2 regions of the Leuconostoc sp. UCMA20149 genome follow, and region 2 is predicted to be linked to the other one. Evidence: a T-box and tRNA genes for the amino acid it is inferred to sense, from the RefSeq annotation. Region 2 holds a T-box; the other holds one or more tRNA genes.
What was found. A T-box is a leader RNA that pairs with one kind of tRNA and senses whether it is charged. The one in region 2 lies ahead of thrS (threonine--tRNA ligase), so its partner is inferred to be a tRNA-Thr.
Positions count from the first base shown of each region.

Region 1: it has a tRNA-Thr gene. The T-box ahead of thrS (threonine--tRNA ligase) is inferred to sense a tRNA for this amino acid. The anticodon was not compared.

Region 1 covers NZ_VJYC01000004.1:156,626-167,478, forward strand. The annotation lists gene mutY (A/G-specific adenine glycosylase) at 1-826, shown strand, start outside; gene FF105_RS05210 (AI-2E family transporter) at 804-1,907, shown strand; gene FF105_RS05215 (DUF6508 domain-containing protein) at 1,938-2,312, shown strand; gene FF105_RS05220 (hypothetical protein) at 2,517-3,296, shown strand; gene FF105_RS05225 (hypothetical protein) at 3,427-3,975, shown strand; gene FF105_RS05230 (bacteriocin immunity protein) at 4,059-4,409, opposite strand; tRNA gene FF105_RS05235 (tRNA-Leu) at 4,520-4,601, shown strand; tRNA gene FF105_RS05240 (tRNA-Thr) at 4,676-4,748, shown strand; gene FF105_RS05245 (BspA family leucine-rich repeat surface protein) at 5,226-7,721, opposite strand; gene FF105_RS05250 (ABC transporter ATP-binding protein) at 8,077-9,117, shown strand; gene FF105_RS05255 (carbohydrate ABC transporter permease) at 9,117-10,010, shown strand; gene FF105_RS05260 (carbohydrate ABC transporter permease) at 10,023-10,844, shown strand.
Region 2 covers NZ_VJYC01000003.1:39,334-50,186, forward strand. The annotation lists gene FF105_RS03425 (AI-2E family transporter) at 1-294, shown strand, start outside; gene FF105_RS03430 (tRNA (cytidine(34)-2'-O)-methyltransferase) at 291-803, shown strand; tRNA gene FF105_RS03435 (tRNA-Glu) at 874-945, shown strand; gene FF105_RS03440 (FtsK/SpoIIIE family DNA translocase) at 1,104-3,479, shown strand; gene FF105_RS03445 (SEC10/PgrA surface exclusion domain-containing protein) at 3,743-6,448, opposite strand; T-box leader at 6,598-6,805, shown strand; gene thrS (threonine--tRNA ligase) at 6,894-8,855, shown strand; gene FF105_RS03455 (amino acid permease) at 8,947-10,323, shown strand; gene FF105_RS03460 (hypothetical protein) at 10,395-10,625, shown strand; gene FF105_RS03465 (M3 family oligoendopeptidase) at 10,641-10,853, shown strand, end outside.

The DNA.
Region 1 (10,853 bases), on a different contig from region 2:
CCTAGCACAGGCACCTGAGGAAGTTGTGTTAAAATTGTGGGAAGGACTTGGCTATTATTCGCGTGCGCGTAATTTGCAAAAAGCAGCGCAATATGTTGTTCGGGAATATAATGGTGAGTGGCCAACGACCAGCAAAGATTTACAGACTTTGCCGGGTGTGGGACCCTACACAGCTGCTGCGATTGCTTCAATCAGTTTTGGCGAAGTGGTACCAGCGGTTGATGGTAATCAATATCGTGTGTTTAGTCGTTTATTAAAGATTGATGCAGACATTGCACAGTCTAAGTCACGCCAAATATTTTATGATGCCATTTTGCCAATTGTTGATTCTAAACGGCCGGGTGACTTTAATCAGGCAATTATGGACTTAGGTGCTAGTTATATGTCCGCTAAAAACCCTGATACGCAACATTCACCAGTAAAATCTTTTAATGCTGCCTATCGTGATGGTGTTGAAAGTCATTATCCGGTTAAAACACCCAAGCCGAAACCAGTCAAGCAATTGTTTATGGCTCATGTTTATGAGAAAAACGGTGACTTACTTTTAGAACAGAGACCAGAAACAGGATTGTTAGCTAATTTTTGGACGTTTCCACTAACACCAATTAATAGTGTGGAAGATATTCAAGGCAACATGCTTAATATTAAGCCCGTGGTTCATATTTTCACACATCGCCGTTGGGAAATTTGGTTGGTCAAATCGACACCAATTACACCGGATTCACGGCAACAATACTTTAGTCAAGAAGAATTGGCAGCCTTAAGTCTGCCAAAATTACAATATAAATTGTTGGAGAAATTACATGTTTCCGAATCTGAAATATAAAAATTTGTTTTTTTGGACAATAGAATTATTAGCACTGTCGGCACTAATTTGGATTGTGTCACGGTTTGATTTTTTGATGCAGCCAATATCAGTTTTCATTTCAACGGTATTCGTACCGTTAATTGTGGCCGGTTTTTTGTACTATGTCTTGAAACCTATCTTGACCTTACTTGAAAAAATCACCATTAAAAATCACAAAATGCCACATCAACTGGCCGTGATTATAACGTTTGTGCTGTTTTTAACGGTGATTGTTGGGGCTTTAATATTGCTGGTGCCAACCTTGGTTCGTGAAATGACCAATTTGATCAATGCTTTGCCGGGATTTGCAAAGACGGTTCAAACGTATGTCAATGATACATTGCAAAGTAAATGGTTTAACAGTTTGCATTTGTCGATTGATGTTGATGAGGTGAAAAGTGCCGTTGGTAAATATGCGGCGTCATTTTTGACTATTACGGCTGGGACGCTAGGCAATGTGATTTCAACAATCACGTCAGTGACCATTAACTTAGTGACAATACCGGTTGTTTTATTCTATATGTTAAGTGATGGTAACCGTCTCTTGCCAGCTTTACAACGTCTTTTTCCTGATCGCTTTGCTGATAATGTCGCAGATTTGACGAATAAGATGGATCACACGATTGAAAAGTATATTTCTGGTCAAGCGATTGAAATGCTGTTTGTCGGGGTGGCGATGGCGATTGGCTACCTAATCATCGGTCAACCTTATGCTTGGCTTTTAGGCGTCATCGCCGGTATTACTAATATTGTCCCTTATGTAGGCCCTTGGATTGGTGTCATTCCTTCCTTAATAGTGGCAGGAACGCAATCTTGGAAGCAAATGATTTTGGTATTAGTTGTTATGACAGTTGTTCAGCAATTGGATGGCAACTTTATTTATCCAAATGTGATTGGTAAATCATTACAGATTCATCCGCTGACAATTATGATTTTACTGATGGTAGCGGGTAACTTGAAAGGTATCGTTGGTATGATTTTGGTAGTGCCAGTCTATGCTGTGGTTAGAACTGTTATCAAATTTGGAACACAAATGCGTGAACTTACTAAAGATAAGTGATACAATGATACCACGGAAAGAGGTATCGCAATGCAAGCATTTGATTTTGACAAAAATATTAGTATTTTACGGCAGGCAAAAGGGCAGGCTATTCCATGGCATGAGACGACATATCCGTCTTATACAGCCGATATTTTGACGTTAGCGCAGAGTTATTTTAAGTCTGATGAATATGATAGAAATTTTGATCGTACGCTACGCCAGCACCAATTTCATGAAGGTTTGGCAGAAGAAGATGTGGCACAACTGGCGAATACTTCTCAGGATTATAGCTTGATCAGAGCGATTGTATCAGCGATTATTCGTGGTGAAAAGTACACGCCGGGGATGTGGCAAGCGTTGGTGCAAAATGGAATTTTACTTGATTTGTTAGTAAGAGAACGTGACTTAAAACAAAAAGCATAATAATTGCGACTAAAATAGGGTGATTAAAGGGTTCGATACAGAAAATAGTGTATCGAACCTTTTTTGTTGATTTTGAAATAATTTATTTTGAATTTAGTGTGAACTATATGTGATTCTTTGTGAATATTTGTGTATTATATGTGAAAAATGTTATCTTTATGATTATAGTATGAATTAAGTTAATACAAAAGGAGTATTTTAGTCATGAAAAAGCATAAGAAGGTTAAATTTTCTGTTTTTGCAGGAGTGGTTATAGTATTAATGGGCTTTTCAAGTACATCATTTATTAAAGCTGATGATACATTGACTGTAAAAAATAATGGCACGGTTGGGGAAGAGATTCTCAGGGAACGGGGCGTACAGACATATTTAAATAGTCTAAAAAGCCAAGAGGCGTTGGGACTACAAAAAGTTAAAAAAGTCGATGGAAGTGTTGTAATTGAAGGCAAGGAAGAGGCGAAACAGGACTTGACCGATGATGTTGGTGGTGCTAGTAGTGCTGCTGTTATGCCACTCGCCGATAGTCAGATAAAGGGTACGTTAGCGTGGAGTTATCAAAATTCAGTGAGGGCCTTTAATTATTTAAGTAATAATACCGCCTCTACTGTTTCCTTTAGTTTAGGAAGTGGTCTTTCGGTTTCTTTAACTCCAGCGCAGAATACTGTTGTCAGAGCGTATTTTGATTGGGTCACAGATAACGGTTTTGGATTACAAATAAGTAATGGTTGTTTTATCAACCCAACATCTGGTTCAACAAGTTGGTGGTGTAATGATTCGTATCCTAACCGAACATCTGCGGTCCACATTGCTTCAGCTCCAGATGTGTGGGATACTGCGAATAGTGGTAACAAGGGAAAAGTTACTGTAAAAAATTGGTCTGAGTTGGGAGCAATCCCCACAGCTTTTTATGGTGGTTGGTCTTGTGATTATGCAGGAGTAGCAAGAGGTGCTGCTTGGGCAGGCGTTGGTCAGGGACACAAATAGGCGCTAAACATAATTAGCAATAGTTTATACTTGGTTGGAGAAATGACATGTATAAAAAAATATACTAATCCGCGTTGGTACTGTTAGTTTAAGTGTGTTTATCGCACTCATAATAACAAACTTTCAATCTGTGAAAGCCAACATTACTCATCATAATGAAATTGTTCACTTAGCTACTAAAAGTGCTGTTACTAGACAGAGTGACTTTCCAAAAGCAGATGTTAAGTATAAAAATACTTTAGCATGGAGCTATCACAATAGTGTGGCGGCGTATAAATTCTTAAACAGTGTGTTAGATCGAGATGTTAAATTAACCGCCAGAAATGGTATTACGACACAATATAGTCATAATAATACGACGCTAAAAGCGTTATTTAAGTATGCAATTACTAACGGTTTTGGGTTACAAATCAGTGTTGCCGGGTTTGAAAATATCAATCGATTGAAAACCAATTTTTGGTGTAATGACTCATTTCCTAATCGGCAAAGAGCTGTTAATCAAAAAATTGCGCCAGATGTATGGCACTATGCTACTAAAAAAAATAGTGGGAAGAAAACAGTTAAATATTGGTCGGAATTAGGGAATATAACCTCTGCATTTTATGGTGGTTGGTCTTGTGATTACGCCAATGTAGCCAAGGGCGCTGCTTGGTTAGGTATTGGCAAGGGTTATAAGTAGTTATTGCGATTAAAAGGTTCGATACAGAGAATAGTGTATCGAACCTTTTTTGTTGATGAATGATTAGAGCTGCTAATTCCAATCTATTTATTTGCGTCGGTATAACTATAGAATTGTGATTTATCAGAAAAATCAGCCATATATTGACCATTCAGACCAGCTTGTTGACCAATCACGCCTAAATCAATAATCAATTTTTCGTCAGCTTTTGAAAAATGAAGCTTTTCAGACGAGGCTGTGATACGAATATAATTAACCATTCTGTTCACTAAGGCTTCAGGGTTTTTACTGGTGTCTATTTGTTTGTTAACTTGTAGTAAAACATCAGTGATATCACGAATCCCTGGGGCAATAAGCTTAGATTGTAGCGATAAGTATAATAATTCAATATTGTGTTTTGCTTCGAATACTGTTGCAACGTTTCTTTTTGTCATTTGTTGTGTCACCTCGCTAACTCCATGTTACGCCTATTTGCGATCAAAGGTAAATAAATGCTTGACGTACAATCATTTTTCCAGTAAAATTAAAGGGTTGTGTTAGACATGCGGGTGTGGCGGAACTGGCAGACGCGCTGGATTTAGGTTCCAGTGGAGAAATCCGTGCAGGTTCGATTCCTGTCACCCGTATAATATGGTCGCCGCCATATTATTATATTGAGGTATCTGGTATTATTTGATATAATACTTGAGTACTTTGATCTGCCGACCTAGCTCAGTTGATAGAGCACCTCACTAGTAATGAGGGGGTCGCCGGTTTGAGCCCGGCGGTCGGCATAATTTATGAAAGCTTTGAATGATTATTCATTCAAAGCTTTTTTATTTTCTCATGGATAGAAATCGCAATGGAGAAAATATTTTTTGAACCAACTGCGTGTATTGTGCACTGATTCATAAATTTTTAGTTTCAAAAGCGTTTGAGAATTATAGCGTGGTTGCTTCTATGCAGAGCTTATGTGATTTCGCGAAAATCAAGAGTCGTACTCACCTATAAATCCTTAATCAGATTCGAATGGCATCACTTTGATTTGTCTTGGATATTTGAGCCAACTTGGAAGCAATGTGCAATGAGACTCAAAGTATTGATAAAACATGTTGCAACAGTAAGTAGAAACTTATGATAATCAAAATAGGCTGACCCACAAAGTGGTTAGCCTATTTGTGTATTAAAATGGTGTTGCAACATTCTCTAAAATAAGTCGTGTCCTTCACTTGACAACTTTTAGAAAAATAATTGAAAATCTACTGTTTTTTTTACTGGGGTGTTTCACTTAACGTCCAAGTGAGTTCAGATGCTAATTGTTTCCCCAATAGTTTTGTATCAATCACCGTGTTAGGATTTAACCAAATGCTAAATGAGTTGCTGGTGTTATGATTGAACATAATATTGTTTTGACTACTGGCGGAAGTCCCAGTCCAAAAGTCAACACTACTTTCTAAACTAGATTGACCATATTGAATGCTCAAATCATTCTTTGAAATTTTTGCGGATTGACCAGATGTGTTCCAATCACTTGTTTGCGCTACGGACACTTTGTACGATTTGCTGGCATCCAAGTTGATAAGACTAACTGCGCCAGTTGACATATTACTTGCCAATGGCTTGTTACCATTACGGAAAGCACCAGCGCCAAGTGTGTCAAAGGTAAGGTTAGCAACGCCATCAAAAGTAGGCGCTTGCGCCCAAACGTAGGTGATTGTTTCAGATCGGTCAGCGTACATTTGGTCGGTTGTTACCATGTTTCCTGCTGGATTATGATCAGTGCCGTTACCAACAATTTGCCAAGACGCGGCTGTAGTTTTATAATTTTGTCCGTTATCGCTAATTGTTGTGCCAATAGCCGGAGCTGACCAGAACATAGGACTACCGGTAAACTTCATATTTGCACTGAGGGTGATTTTCCAGAGGCTGGTAGTCTTGCCAAACATCGCGGTCACATCAGCACCGGAAGTATACCACCCTGATAAGTCCAATGTCTTCAGTTTAGACGCATTATAGAACATGTTAAAAAATTTGGTCCCTTTTGAAACATCCCAGTGGCTTAAATCTAATTCAGCTAAGCCAGTTCCTACAAACATACGAGCCATATTCGTGACATTGGTGGTTTTAAAATCTGTCAAGTTTAAGGTAGTTAGCGCACTGGCATTAAAGAACATATAGCGCATAATAATTGTATCAGCCGTGCGGCCAACACCCCAATTAGATAAATTCAAGGTCGTTAGGTTCTTTGCCTCCGCGAACATGTTATCAAATGTTGTTACTTGATTAACATTCCAATCGCTTAAGTCCAAATGAGTGATACCGGTTCCGCGAAACATATAAGCCATAGTCGTGACATTGGTGGTTTTAAAATTTGTCAGTTTTAAAGTAGTTAGCGCACTTGTATTAGAGAACATATAAGTCATATTAACAGAATCAGCGGTGCGGGCAACACCCCAATTAGATAGATCTAAGGTTGTTAGGTGTTTTGCCTCAGCAAACATGCAATTAAATGTTGTCACTTGATCAACATTCCAATTGCTTAAGTCCAAATTAGTGATACCACTACCGTAAAACATATAAGACATGCCTGTGACATTTTTTGTCTTAAAATTCATCAAGTTTAAGTTGGTCAAGGCGGACGTGTTATAAAACATATAATTCATATAAATTGAATCAGCTATACGGGCAATGCCCCAATCAGATAAATTCAAGTTGGCCAAGGCAGCTGAGCTATAAAACATGTATTGAAATTCTTTCACTTTTGTGACGTCCCAGGTACTGAGATTAAGACTGATTAATCCCGTATTACGAAACATAGAAGACATATTCGTGACATTTTTTGTCTTAAAATTCGTCAAGTCTAAGTTGGTCAAGGCAGACGCGTTAGAAAACATTGCACCCATATTAACGGAGTCAACTGTACGATCAGCCCCCCAAGTGGATAGATTTAAAGTCGTTAACTTATCTGCCCAGAAAAACATGTCCTGAAATGTTGTCACTTGATTGACATTCCAATTACTTAGGTCCAAATTAGTAACACCACTATCATGAAACATTTCAGTCATATAAAGTACATTACTGGTATTTAATGAGCTCAAGTCAGGATTGGTAAGCCCTTTAGTATTAGTAAACCAATATGACATTGACGTCGCATTGGTCGTATCAAAATTTTGTAAATCAATAAAATCAGTGAGTTGATCTAGGTTATCAAATAAATGGGGGACGCTTGGGTCTACTGTGACCTTACCCTCATCACCATTAAATTGAATTTTTTTAACTTGTGAGGCAGTTAAGCTATTTTCTGCTAGATTTGTATCAATTCTCTGCGATAATTGCCCCGCTGAAAAAACTAACAAACCAGTATCTGAATCAAATGTCCAAGTACTGCTGCCATTAGTGTTCGTTGTTATTGATCGAGGTGCCTTACCAGACGTAGGCGGCTTGTTGTCTGTTGTTGGCAGTGCTGGTTGTTCAGCTGGTGGGTCTGTTTCATTAGGCTGTTCAGGTTCTGTTACTTCGGGGGTTTCGAGAGTGTCGGGCTTATTAGGTTCCGCCGCCGCTGGCTGACCATCACCCGTATCGCCAGTAGCAATCCGTTGGGTTAATTCCTGTAGGTCAGAACGACCGTCATTTTTTAGACGTAGCTTTTTATCCGTTTTAACGTCATCGGTGGTCGTCAATTCTGCAGCCGTTACGGTTTGTGCAGGGCCGGCGAGCGTTAATACTGCAATTAATATTGGTAAGTAGCCTGCTTGTTTTCGTCTCATAATTTTACTCCAAAGTACCCTTTTGCTCCATTCTACTAGGGGGGAAGAAGACTAGACGAATTATTGGTGAACAAAGTGTGAACTGCACAAAATTATGACTCTTATCAAGCGAGTAATTTGAATTGAAATACTATTTTTTTGTGTAATCAAACTTGACATAGTTAATTACAGGATTGTGTATATTCAGTTAATATTATAATGATGATGAAATCTTTATCTGATATTTACATAATCATGACAGAACTCTGCTATATTTGAACCATAGACAAAAATTGTCCTTATCCACATATCATTTGCACAGGACAGATGATTTCATCTATACTAACTTTATAACAAAAAAGAAGAGAGAAACACAGTGGAAGTTAAATTTAATCACGTGACTTTGACCTATCCAAAAGGCGTCGAAGTCTTACATGACATGGATTTTGATATCACCGACGGACAACTCGTTGCACTCTTAGGACCCTCAGGTGGTGGTAAATCTACCACGCTGAATTTGATCTCGGGTCTATTATCAGCAACTAGTGGCAATATATACTTTGGTGACAAAGATGTTACAAAGCAAGATGCGTTGGGACGTGGTGTTGGGATGGTTTTCCAAAACTATGCCTTGTACCCTCATATGACCGTTTTAGATAACATTATTTTCCCAATGAAAATGGCTAAGGTGGATAAATCCACACGTAAACAGCGTGCTTTAGAATTAGCACAACTGGTTCGTGTCTCTGATCAAATTAACAAAAAACCAAGTGATTTGTCTGGTGGTCAGCAACAACGTGTTGCCATTGCCCGCGCGTTAGCAAAATCACCTAACATTTTGTTACTTGATGAGCCTCTCTCAAATCTTGATGCACGTCTCAGAGTTGAAATGCGCGAAGAAATTCGACGTATTCAAAAGGAAACAGGCGTCACAACAGTCTTTGTTACGCATGATCAGAGTGAAGCAATGCATGTTGCTGATAAAATTATGCTATTAAACGATGGTCGCATTCAACAATATGATGCACCACAATCACTATATGAAAATCCAAATAATCAATTTGTCGCTAACTTTATCGGAGAACCTGCGTTAAATGTGGTACCAGCAGACCAGTTTGATGACGAGGTGAGACAATTATTTGATGGTGACGTTGCCACAATTGGTATTCGTGCTGAAGCATTAACAAATGAGGTGAAAGCACCTGCCATCAAAATGCAAGCGGTTGTCCATGAAGTATTGTCATTTGGACGTGATCGGCAAGCGGCGATTTCAGTTGGATCACATCAACTAGTTGCAACAGAAGTCACAACGGCAGCACCTTTGGAACAAGAAACAACACTCTTTGCCGCACTTAGTGGCGTTTACGCCTTCGATCAAAGTGGTCAGCGATTGCCACTAAGGGGTGATCACGCATGATGAACAATCAAAAGCCTACTTGGAAACAGACATTAAAAGGGTGGCTTTATGTCTTGCCAATGCTAATCATTGTCGCGATTTTTAGTTTATACCCGATTGTCTCAAGTTTGGCGATGAGCTTTTATACGCAGTACAACTTTTTCACGAATCAAGTAATGGCGCTTGGTTTTGATAATTTTAAATATTTATGGGAAGATCCGCTGTTTCATTCTGCTGTGGCGAACACTTTAATTTTCGTTGTTGGTGTTGTCCCATTAGAAATTGTCATTTCGTTGACAGTGGCCGTACTTTTAAACCAGATCAAAGTGTTGGCTGGGTTCTTCCGTACCATCTATTTTCTACCATTTGTGACCAGTATTGTTGCAATATCAATGGTTTGGAAGTGGATTTATAATAAAGATGCGGGCTTATTGAATTATTTTTTGAGCTTTGTAGGTATCCATCCAATTGACTGGTTGAATGATCCAACATGGGCATTGCCAGCGTTGATTATTTTGGCTATTTGGAAGAGCTTGGGCTTCAATATTATGCTCTTCTTGGTTGCTCTCAATAATGTTGACAAACGACTGTATAGCGCGGCGACCTTAGATGGTGCCAACGCTTGGGAACGCTTTTTGCATGTTACAGTGCCAATGATTAGTCCGATGACGTTTTTGATTGCCGTTAATGCTGTGATTGGATCGTTTAAAGTCTTTGATGAAATATTCTCATTGTTTGGTGGACAGGCAGGACCTGGAAATGCTGCAATGACAGTTGTATTTTACTTATATCGTATGTTTTATGAGCAAAACAAATACGGTATCGCTGCGGCCGCAGGTGTCGTATTATTCTTTATGATTTTAATTGTGACATTATTGCAGACATGGTTTAGCAAAAAACATGTTCATTACTAAGAGGAGTTGACGATGAGAAAGACAATATCAAAAACAATCGTTTACTTACTGTTAGTGGTTGGTGCACTGACAATGTTATTGCCATTCTTCTGGATGGTATCAACATCATTTAAAACTGGTTTTGAAGCATTGCAAACACCACCAACTTGGTTGCCAAAAAAGTTGCAAATCACTAATTGGATTTCAGCATGGAAAGCAGCACCTTTTGCAACGTATCTTCTGAATTCAGTGGTTGTATCATTTGTGACCACGATAGGACAGATTATCACAGCCATCATGGCAGCGTTTGCGTTTGCTAAAATGAATTTTTTTGGTAAGAAGACGCTTTTCACTATTTTGTTAGCAACAATGATGGTACCGGGTGAAATGTTGATTATCCCAAACTTTGTGACACTATCACAAATGCATCTGGTGAATACTTATGGCGCTTTGATTATTCCATGGTTAGCTAGTTTCTTTGCGGTATTCACTTTGCGCCAGTCTTTTGCTAGTGTACCAGACCAGCTTTACTACGCCGCCAAGCTTGATGGGGCTTCTGATTGGAAGTTTCTGTGGCAAATTTTGGTACCAAATGCTAAGTCGTCCATTACGGCAATTGGCTTGTTACAAATTATTGGCTCATGGAACTCATTTATGTGGCCATTAATTGTCACAAACACAGACAAGATGCGTACCTTGCCTGTTGGATTGCAAGCGTTCAGTTCAGATTCGGGTGTCAATTATCCGGAATTGATGGCGGCATCTACGTTTGTGATTCTACCTATGGTTATCTTGTACTTATTCTTGAATAAATATGTTGTTGCTGGTATTTCTGGTGGTGGCATTAAGGGTTAAGCTACTGTC
Region 2 (10,853 bases):
GTAGCGTTAATTGCTGGTGGGCCAAAATTGTTGATTTTGGCGATAATCGTTTTGGTAATCGAACAGCCAATAGAGGGGCATGTTATTGCACCAAAAATTCTAGGTGAAGCGTTATCTATTCATCCTGTCACAGTTATCGTCGTATTGCTAAGTGGCGGTCATATCTTTGGTGTACTAGGTGTTGTGCTAGGCGTTCCAGCATACGCTGTTGTTAAAGTTCTTGTCACGCACATTTACGAGTGGTGGCGACATAATTCAGAATTGTTTAAAGTGGAAGGAACCGTTGAAAAATGACTAATCATGTTGTTTTATTTGAACCCTTAATGCCTGCTAATACAGGTAACATTGCGCGTACAACTGCTGGTACGGACGCTGTTTTACATTTAATTGAGCCTCTAGGTTTTGATTTAGATGACAAACATGTTAAGCGGGCTGGTCTCGATTATTGGGACCACGTGCAATTGGTAAGGCATCCAAGCTTGCCGGATTTTTTGGAAACGTTGGCATCTACGGATCATTTGTATCTGGTTTCTAAATTTGCGAACCAAGATTATACAGAGCCTGATTATACAAAGACAGATGGGGATAATTACTTCCTATTTGGTAAAGAAACGACTGGTTTACCAGAAGTATTTATGCGTCAAAATCCAGAAAAGGCCATTCGGATTCCACAAGATGACACCCATATACGATCATTGAATTTATCAAATACTGTTGCCATTGTGATTTATGAGGCGCTACGCCAACAGTCGTTTCCCAATCTTGATACTGTTCATACCTACGAACAAGATAAACTGAAATAGGGGGTTGACGTCACTAAAAAAACTTGTTATGATTATATAGTTGTTTCAACAGCGAAATAACAAAGACCATGGCTCGTTGGTCAAGTGGCGAAGACGCTGCCCTTTCACGGCGGAATCGAGAGTTCGATTCTCTCACGAGCTACTAAAAGTCGCAACTTCGGTTGCGGCTTTTTGTGTTTCATTGTTGAAATTTTCCGACCCCGTTTACAGTTAAGCAATTCTTAAGAATTCGAGATGAACACGCGTTCGTATTTTAAACATGATAAAATAGAGCGTTAGTAATATATTGAGGTAATAGTTTTGGCGACCAGAAAAACAACCAGAAAACGACGAACTACGAGTTCACGTGCAAAAAAACAGCAACACCCACTTGCTAGAAATTTGACGTTATTAATTAGCGCTATTCTAGGTGTTTTGGGTACTTTTAAGCTGGGCTTGATTGGTATTTTTGTAGCAAATATTTTCCGCTTTTTCTTTGGTAACATTTACCTAGCAATTATTGTCCCCTTAACAATCGGTGTACTATATTATATGCTCATGCGGAAGTTGCCGAAAGTTGCTGGGCATTTTTGGATAGGAGCCAGCATGGCATTTGTTGCCATTGAAGTTATTTCCTCTTTACTGTTCTTCACCTATACGCTGCAAGATGGTACCGGATATGTAAATGAAGTCATTCGCATTATTAAACAAGATTTTGTTAACCAATCAGCTAACACCCCAGTTGGTGGTGGCGTGATTGGTGCTGTAGTGTACCATGTTTTGTTCATGTTAATGTCAAATGTTGGTACTTGGATTGTCACAACTCTGTTATTATTCGCTGGTGTGATTATCTTTTTCCGAATTCCAGCACGTGATATTGCTGAAAAAAGTGTTGAAAAAGCGCAAGAGGGTGTGGCCTATATTCAGGAACAAAGGGCTAACGCGCCAAAACGCGAGCCACTATTTAAAAGAAATACCCGTAAAAAAGATATTACCGATTATGGTGACAATCCTTTGGGTGTTGATCATTCAACTACGTCAGAAGTAGCTAATCAGGCTGACAATATAAATGAAGATGTCTCTCAACCTCAAACGCATGAATTTATTGAACCAGAAATCAAGTGGAATGGACCAGTGCCGACTGATGATGACAAACCATCAGATGAATTGCCTCAATCCGATCCAAAAGGGTCACAGGGCGACGAAGAGGTTTCACTAGCGACCGATACACCAGAAGCAAATAATCCAGACTATCAGCTGCCGTCAGCAGACTTGTTAACACAGGTACCTCCGGCGGATCAAACAAAAGAATTTAAAAGTTTGACTGAGAAGTCACGCCTAGTTCATGACACATTACAAAGTTTTGGTGTGGAAGCTGAAGTGACAAGTGTGTCGTTGGGGCCAACTGTTACGCAGTATGAATTAAAACCCGGACAAGGGGTTAAAGTGAATCGTATAGCCAATTTAGCAGATGATTTGGCGTTAGCACTAGCAGCTAAATCAATACGTATAGAGGCACCAATTCCAGGGAAACCATATGTTGGTATTGAAGTACCAAATGATACACAGGCAACTGTTGGGTTCCGAGATATGATTGAACATGCACCGTTTGATGATAATCCATTAAATGTGCCACTTGGGAGAGATGTTACTGGTAATATTATTATGGCCGATTTATCAGCCATGCCACATTTATTAATTGCCGGTTCAACAGGATCTGGTAAATCTGTGGGTCTCAACGGCATTATCATTTCAATTCTACTTCGTGCTAAGCCAAATGAAGTTAAATTGATGATGGTTGATCCGAAGGTAGTTGAATTATCGATTTATAATGGCATTCCACATTTGCTGACACCAGTTGTTTCTGAACCAAGAAAAGCTGCCAAATCATTGCAAAAAGTAGTTGACGAAATGGAAAATCGTTATAAATTGCTGGCACAGTTTGGCAAACGTAATATTGGTGAATATAACGCTGCAGTTGATAAACAAAATGCTGATGCCGTTGAAACAGGTGAGCCGATTATGCAAAAAATGCCATATATCGTCGCAATTGTCGATGAGTTTGCAGATTTAATGAGCACGGTTGGTAGTGAAATTGAGGTTTCGATTGCCCGATTAGGTGCCAAAGCCAGAGCAGCTGGCATTCATATGATTTTGGCTACTCAGCGTCCAGATGTTAAAGTAGTCAATGGTACTATCAAAAGTAACATTCCTGGTAGAATTGCTTTCAGAACGGCTTCAGGCATTGATTCACGTACGATTTTGGATAGTAACGGTGCAGAAAAGTTGTTAGGCAGAGGGGACATGATTTTTGCGCCACCTGGCAAGCCCACACAGCGTGTGCAAGGTGCTTTCATTAGTAACGCTGATGTTACTAGTGTGGTAGAATTTGTTAAAGCACAGCAAGAGGTTCAATATTCTGAAGCTATGACAGTGACAGACGAAGAAGTTGCTCAAGATAGTAGTGATATGTCGGATGGTAATAGTGAGGATGAATTGTTCCAAGACGCATTACAATTTGTGATTGAACAACAAAAGGCATCGACTTCGTTATTACAACGACGATTTAGGATTGGCTATAATCGAGCTGCACGCCTAATTGATGACTTAGAAGCAAGTGGCTATATCGGCCCAGCTGATGGTTCAAGACCGCGACATGTCAATGTTTCGGATGGCAGTTCTGGTATCGAACAGTAAAGAAAAATTGACTTAAAATAAGAGGAGATTAGTATAATGGCATTATCAAAAGAACAAATAGCAGCCTTACAAAACGTGTATGACAATGGTATTCTTGATCACGACGACGTTGCCCATGATGCTTTGAAGCAGGTGTTGGTCGATTTGAAAAAATAAATGCTTAAAGTCTTGATTGCGTGATAAAAAGTACTGACTGTCAGTGAGAAGATGACAGTCAGTACTTTTTTAGTATGCAACGTATATGATTCGAATAATCAAAATGGTCATTGTTGATCATTTTTGACTAAATGCTTAGCTTGGTATCGTTTGCTTAACCCAAAGATCGTCATTATTCCTAATAAGATGTTAAGTAACAATGACAAAATATGCTCTGATACAGCAGTTTTCGGTAAAATGTTAACATTGTGTCGATTATCACTTGAAATATTTTTATGAATAGCGGCACTTGTCATAATATTGTTTGTAGCAATATTCAACTTGTAAGGAGTTGTTGCTTTATTTGTTTGTGGCATAGTTGACAAAGATAATGTGAGTTGATTAGATTTTTTACCTATTGGGTGAGTGTTGAGACTTTCTTTTTCTTGCTTGTACTGCAATTTAGTATTCTTATATTTAATCTGTGCTTCATATTGATTTTGAGAGGCTGTTTTTAGAGCTGTGACGGCCTTATTGTAGTCGGATTCTGCTTGTTCAACCTTTTTTTGTGCCATAGTCAATGCCTTGTCAACCCCTGTTAAAACAGATAACTGATTTCGTAAATCTGTTAATTGATTGAGATCGTCATTTAAATGACTGGCATCGGTTGCCAATTTTCTTTGTGCCATTGTAAGCGTGTTTTGTTGATTTTCTAAATTTTGCGTTGCCGTTGGCAGCACCGCACTTAATTCGACCAATTTATTTTTAAGATCACTAAGATGCGACTGCTTGACTAGAATAATTTCGTTAAGATTATCTACCGTGTCCTGTGCTTGCTTTTGAAGTTGCTGATTAGCTGCTAAAGTGGCACGGTCTGTGTCAAGTTTTTCTTGCGCTTGATCCAATTCATTTTGGTATTGCGTTAGCTTGTTTTTGGCGACTGTTAATTTTTCTTGCTGTGCAAGGTAGTCGTTTTTTGCTGTGACTAAATTTTTTGCTACCTTGGCCAAATCGACGGTTGCTTGTGATAATTTTGATTGGTCAGCTGTGAGCTTTTTGTTGGCTGTTGCTAAATCAATAGTAACCTTATTAAGAGTGGTAGTCGCTGTGGTTACGGCTGACTGCAACATGCCATCCAATGAATCGGCAATACCTGCCGATTCATTGGAAATAGTTAAAGCGGAGGAACTGTTGATTTGGCTGCCATCTTCATAGAAATTGAAGGCGATATTATAACCACCGGCTGCATTAACTAGTTTTGGAGAAATAATTGATAATGACATATAAGTAGACAAGGAATAGCCATCCTGTGGATTATAACCATTTAAGAAATTCTTAAGATGACCCCAATCAGATGGCGCGTCATTCCAAAGCATTGCAATAATAATGTTTGCAAGATTTGCTTTAGCAACCAGCATTGTATCATCGCCAACTGCCATTTCGCCATTTTCAACTTTGACATATTGATCGTATATGCCAGCATTTTGTCCAGAGCCGCGTTGACCAATGATGTCATCAATATCTTTATCAGCATCGATGTGTGCATAGGTTGTATTTGTTTTTGCGCGATCTAATGCCATTGCCTGACCAGCCTTTAGAGTTAAGCTATTCATGTTGAGTGAGGGCAAACCAACCTCATTTCTCACTGAATTAATTAATTTTAGTGCATAGGCAGTTAATTCTTGCGTTTGTTGTGAATCTAAGACGCCATTTTGATCAAATTGTAATTTTGGAGATGAATCTTTGCTGCTATCGACCATGTAAAAACGGTCAACGAATCCTGAACCATCAAGAGGTACATTATAGGCAATGGATTCTCCGTCGCTCAAATACATAGTGACAGCAGTTGAACGATGTTGATTCAATTTTTCTTGATAAGGAATCGGCATAATTACTTGAGTTGGTAATTGTGATTCATCTGTTAGCATACCTTCGTTGGCGTTATCTGATTGTTTAACTGCTGCGTTACGATCAAATTCCTCGTGAGCAGATAATTTTTGTTGTGCTTCGGTCAAATTGTGTTTAGCTAATTCAAGTGATGAATTCAGCTGGTTAACGACATTTTGATCATTGACGACTTTATCACTAATTAACTTAGTGTTGGCATTACTTGAGTCCTCTAAATCTTGAGTATGATCCAAAATTGTTTTAGCAGCGTTAACAATATTTGTAGCTTCTTTGACAATGTTGGTTTGGTTTGAAATGTTGTTTTGGATTGTCGTGACATTATTTTCGACTTCAGCGACTCTTGTTTTACTGTTAGACACGGCTTGTGTTGCTTGGTTTAAGTCTTCGGCCACTGATTTGACATTTAAATGATCAACTTCATTTTGAGCATCATTTACCAGTTTCTGTTGTAATTCAATCTGTGTTTGCTTAGCAGAAACATTATTTTGAGCATCATTTACATCTTTTTGGGATTGTTGAACTGCCATTTCATCACTTTGGACAGTTTGTTTATCACGAGGAATGACGGTGTTGGACATATTATCAACGGCTGTTGAAGTTGTGGTAATGGTTTCAGATGTCGCTTGCTTTTTTTGCTGCTGAACGGCTGTTAACTGTTGTTTAGCGGTTTCTAGGTTCGCTTTGGATTGATTGACAGCCTGTTGCGATTCGTTTTTATCTTGCGTTGTTTGCTGAACTGCAATTTTCGCCTTTTGAATGTCACCTTCAGACGTTGCGGTTTTCTGATTCCCAACAGTTTGTTGTTGCGTAACAGCATCAGCATTAACGCTATTTTCAGGTTCCAAACATAATGTTGTGCTGATTGCTGCGGCAGTAACGCCAGCAATTAGCCAATTTTTTCCTGATTTGTACATTTTTTTTTGCATAATATTTCCCTCCAATATTCACATCATTAATTTTAGTTGTTATTGTGACTGAGAAATTAATGTTATTTTCTGCTTTTTGAAATAAAATGTTATAATGCATAATTTGCAAATTAAATTGCAAAAATTCTAAAAAAGTGCTAAGATTATTTTTAGAAACTTTGATGAGGACAACTTGATTGCTGTGCGTTTAAAGAGAGTTCATGTTTGGTGGAAATGAACAACGTAGGTTTGATAGACTACCTTTGAGTGATGATGAGTAGAATAGCGAAATTCATTCGGGTGACGCCGTTAGCTGTCATTTAAGTTGCATCTTAATGGTGCAGAACTTGGGTGGTACCACGGTAAAGCGTCCCTTTGAGTCTTTTGGCTCAGAGGGACGCTTTTTTCAAGCACTTAACAGGGTTTCAAAACGTAATTTGATATTTAATATGAAGAGGGAAAGTATATGACAGAAATTCAATTAACATTTCCAGATGGCGCTGTAAAATCTTTTGCAGCAGGTACAAAACCAATTGAGGTTGCAGCTGGCATTTCAAAGTCTCTGGCCAAAAAAGCGGTTTCCGCTAAGTTGAATGGTCAATATGTTGGCATGAATGATGCACTTGAAAATGATGGTGAATTCGCATTAATTACGACAAGCGATGATGAAGCGTTGGAACTTTTACGTCATTCAGCATCTCATTTGTTGGCGCAAGCCTTGAAACGCATTCCTAAGTTTGCCAATATGCACTTTGGTGTTGGACCATTTATTGATAATGGCTTTTATTATGACACTGATAACGGTTCAGGTAATCAAGTCTCAATTGACGATTTTGCAGAAATTGAAGCCATGATGCACAAGATTGTTGCAGAAGATTTGCCAATTGTATCACGCGAAATTTCACGTGACGAAGCGTTGACATTATTTAAAAATGATCCATACAAGATTGAACTCATTAATGATTTGCCAGCCGATGAGAAAATCACAATTGCTGTTCAAGGCGATCATGTTGAATTAGACAAAGGTGGACTTGTGCCATCAACAGGTTGGGTAAAACATTTCAAATTAACTTCAGTTGCTGGAGCCTACTGGCGTGGTAAATCATCTAATCCAATGATGCAACGTATTTATGGTATTGCTGAATGGAAACAAGCGGACGTCGATGCTGAGGTTAAACGCCGTGAAGAAGCTAAAGAACGTGATCATCGTACCATTGGCCGTGATCTAGACTTGTTCTTTACTAGTCAAGAAGTTGGATCTGGGTTGCCAGTGTGGTTACCAAATGGTGCAACTATTCGTCGACAAGTTGAACGTTATATTATCGACAAAGAATTAGCAAATGGCTACCAACATGTTTATACACCAGTGTTGTCGAACCTGAATTTGTATAAAACGTCGGGGCATTGGGATCACTACCGTGAAGATATGTTCCCACCAATGGATATGGGTGATGGCGAATTCCTAGAGTTGCGTCCAATGAATTGTCCTTCACATATTATGGTCTTCAAACATAAGCCACGATCATATCGAGAATTGCCCATGCGCATTGCAGAGCTTGGTATGATGCATCGTTATGAAAAATCAGGAGCTTTGACAGGATTGTCACGTGTTCGTGAAATGACTTTAAACGATGGGCATACATTTGTTGAACCCGAAAAGCTTGAAGAAGAATTTAAATCAATTTTGACAATGATGATGGAAGTTTATCGTGACTTTGACATCACTGACTATCGTTTCCGCTTGTCATATCGTGATCCTAAAAATACAGAAAAGTATTTCGATGATGATGACATGTGGGAAAAGTCTCAAGCACAATTGAAACGCGCAATGGATGATCTTAACCTTGATTACTTTGAAGCAGAAGGTGAAGCTGCCTTTTACGGTCCCAAGTTAGATGTCCAAACTAAGACAGCATTGGGTGGTGAGGAAACAATGTCAACCATTCAACTTGATTTTCTGTTACCAGAACGTTTCAACTTGACTTATATTGGTGCTGATGGACAAGATAACCATCGTCCGGTTATGTTACACCGTGGTATTGTGGGCACAATGGAGCGCTTTACAGCTTACTTGATTGAAATGTATAAGGGCGCTTTCCCAACATGGTTAGCACCACTACAAGTGCAAATCATTCCCGTGAATGTTGATGCGCATGGCGAGTATTCTCGAGATATTCAACAAAAGTTGCAAGCGGCTGGATTGCGTGCACATGTTGAAACTAAAGATGCCAAGATGGGTTATTTAATCCGAGAAGCACAAACAAACAAGATTCCATATACTTTGGTTCTAGGTGATTCTGAGGTTGATGGTCAAACTGTCACAGTCCGTAAATATGGAGAAGACAAGACACAAACCATGTCATTTGAAGATTTCCAAAACATCATATTGACTGATGTTTCACACTATTCGCGTGAAGTAAACGATTAACGATTGAAAAGTTCAATTATGGCGTTGTTATAAAAGCACCCTACGAATTTCGCAGGGTGCTTTGCAGTAAAAGGAGAATTAAAATATTAATATGTCAGAAACGAAAGAGAGTCATCAACCGCAGCAACATGGTCTAAAAAATCGACATGTGCAACTAATTGCTATTGGCGGCACAATTGGGACCGGTTTGTTTATGGGGGCTGGAAATTCCATTCATTTTGCCGGACCATCTATCCTGTTGGTTTATCTCATCATTGGTTTTTTTATGTTTGTGATGATGCGCGCTATTGGTGAGTTGTTATATGCGGATCCAACGCAACATACTTTTATCACCTTCATTACTAAATATATGGGGAATCGTGCTGGCTTTTTTGCGCGATGGTCTTATTGGCTAACAATTGTGTTTATGGGCATGGCCGAGTTGACTGCTGTTGCAAAATATATTCAGTTTTGGCTGCCAGATTTGCCAAGTTGGCTGATTCAAGTCGTGATTTTGTTATTGTTGACATGTGTTAATTTGGTGACGGTTGCTTTGTATGGTGAAACGGAATTTTGGTTTGCAATGATTAAAATCGTAGCTATTTTGGCACTGATTGTTACAGGTATCATCATGGCATTGACGGGCTTTAAAACAACGGTTGGTGATGTTGCATTCAGTAATGTTTGGCATCATTTTAGTCTTTTTCCAAATGGTGTTGGTAACTTTATTAATGCTTTTCAAATGGTGATGTTTGCCTTTGTTGGTATGGAATTTATTGGCATGACCACGGCAGAAACCGAGAATCCCCGTGCTGTCTTACCAAAAGCAATTAATCAAATTCCGTGGCGAATCTTGTTCTTTTATCTTGGTGCGTTATTTATTATCATGACGATTTATCCTTGGCAAAAAATTCCTGCTAATCAGAGTCCGTTTGTAATGGTATTCCAATTGGCTGGCATTAAATGGGCCGCAGCCTTGGTGAATTTTGTTGTATTAACTAGTGCTGCGTCGGCCCTCAATTCGGTGTTATTTAGTGCTAGTCGTAATTTTTACGCCTTGGCTTATCAGTCAAAAGCTTCATTTATAAAACCATTCCGCAAAATGTCTCATGCTAAATTACCAGTGAGAGCAATTTTGTTTACATCTCTAATGGTTGCATTTTCTGCAATTATTTCATTAATTCCAACAATCACCAATGCTTTTAGTTTCGTGACAAGTGCATCCACAGATCTGTTTTTGATGATCTATGTCCTCATTTTGATTGCCTACATGCGTTATCGTCAATCGAACGATTATATGTCGGATGGTTTCCTAGTGATTGCACCAAAAGTGCTTGTGCCAATGGCCATTGTATTTTTTGTTTTTGTGTTCATAACACTATTTTTCAATCCTGAATCCCGTGTTCCGGCGCTAGGGTCAACGATATGGCTCATTGTCTTTGGTCTCATTGCAATGAGACAACCTAAAACAATTAGCCTTGCAAAGTAAGTCTTAACGGCTTGCTTTTTTATTTTAAAAAGATATGATGAATGTTAGAATATGAAAAGGAAAAACTCATCATGGCTCATAAAAGAAAACTAAAGCGGTCCGAAGTTCCGGTGAATTTGACTTGGGACTTAACTGATATTTTTAAAACAAAAGCAGATTACGATAAAGTGTGTCAACAAACGACAGCTACAGTTAAACATTTTGCGGACTTTAAAGATCATCTGGGTGATAGTCCTCAAAATTTATTGTTGGCAACTGAAAAGTTAGTGAATGTGATCGACGTTAATATTGATAAAACTTAGGCTTATGCAGAACTTTTGTATGCTAGCGATATGACCAATCCAGTTGCCCAGCAAGTTAAGGGGGCATCTGAGGACCTCATGGCAACTTTTTACGCGGGGACAGCTTTTTATAAAATTGAAATATCAGGTATTAAATCCGATAAATTGAAGTCATATATGACGCAAGAACCAAAATTGTTAAATTATCAATTTTATTTTGACAGAATTCGTTTAAATAGTGCCCATCAA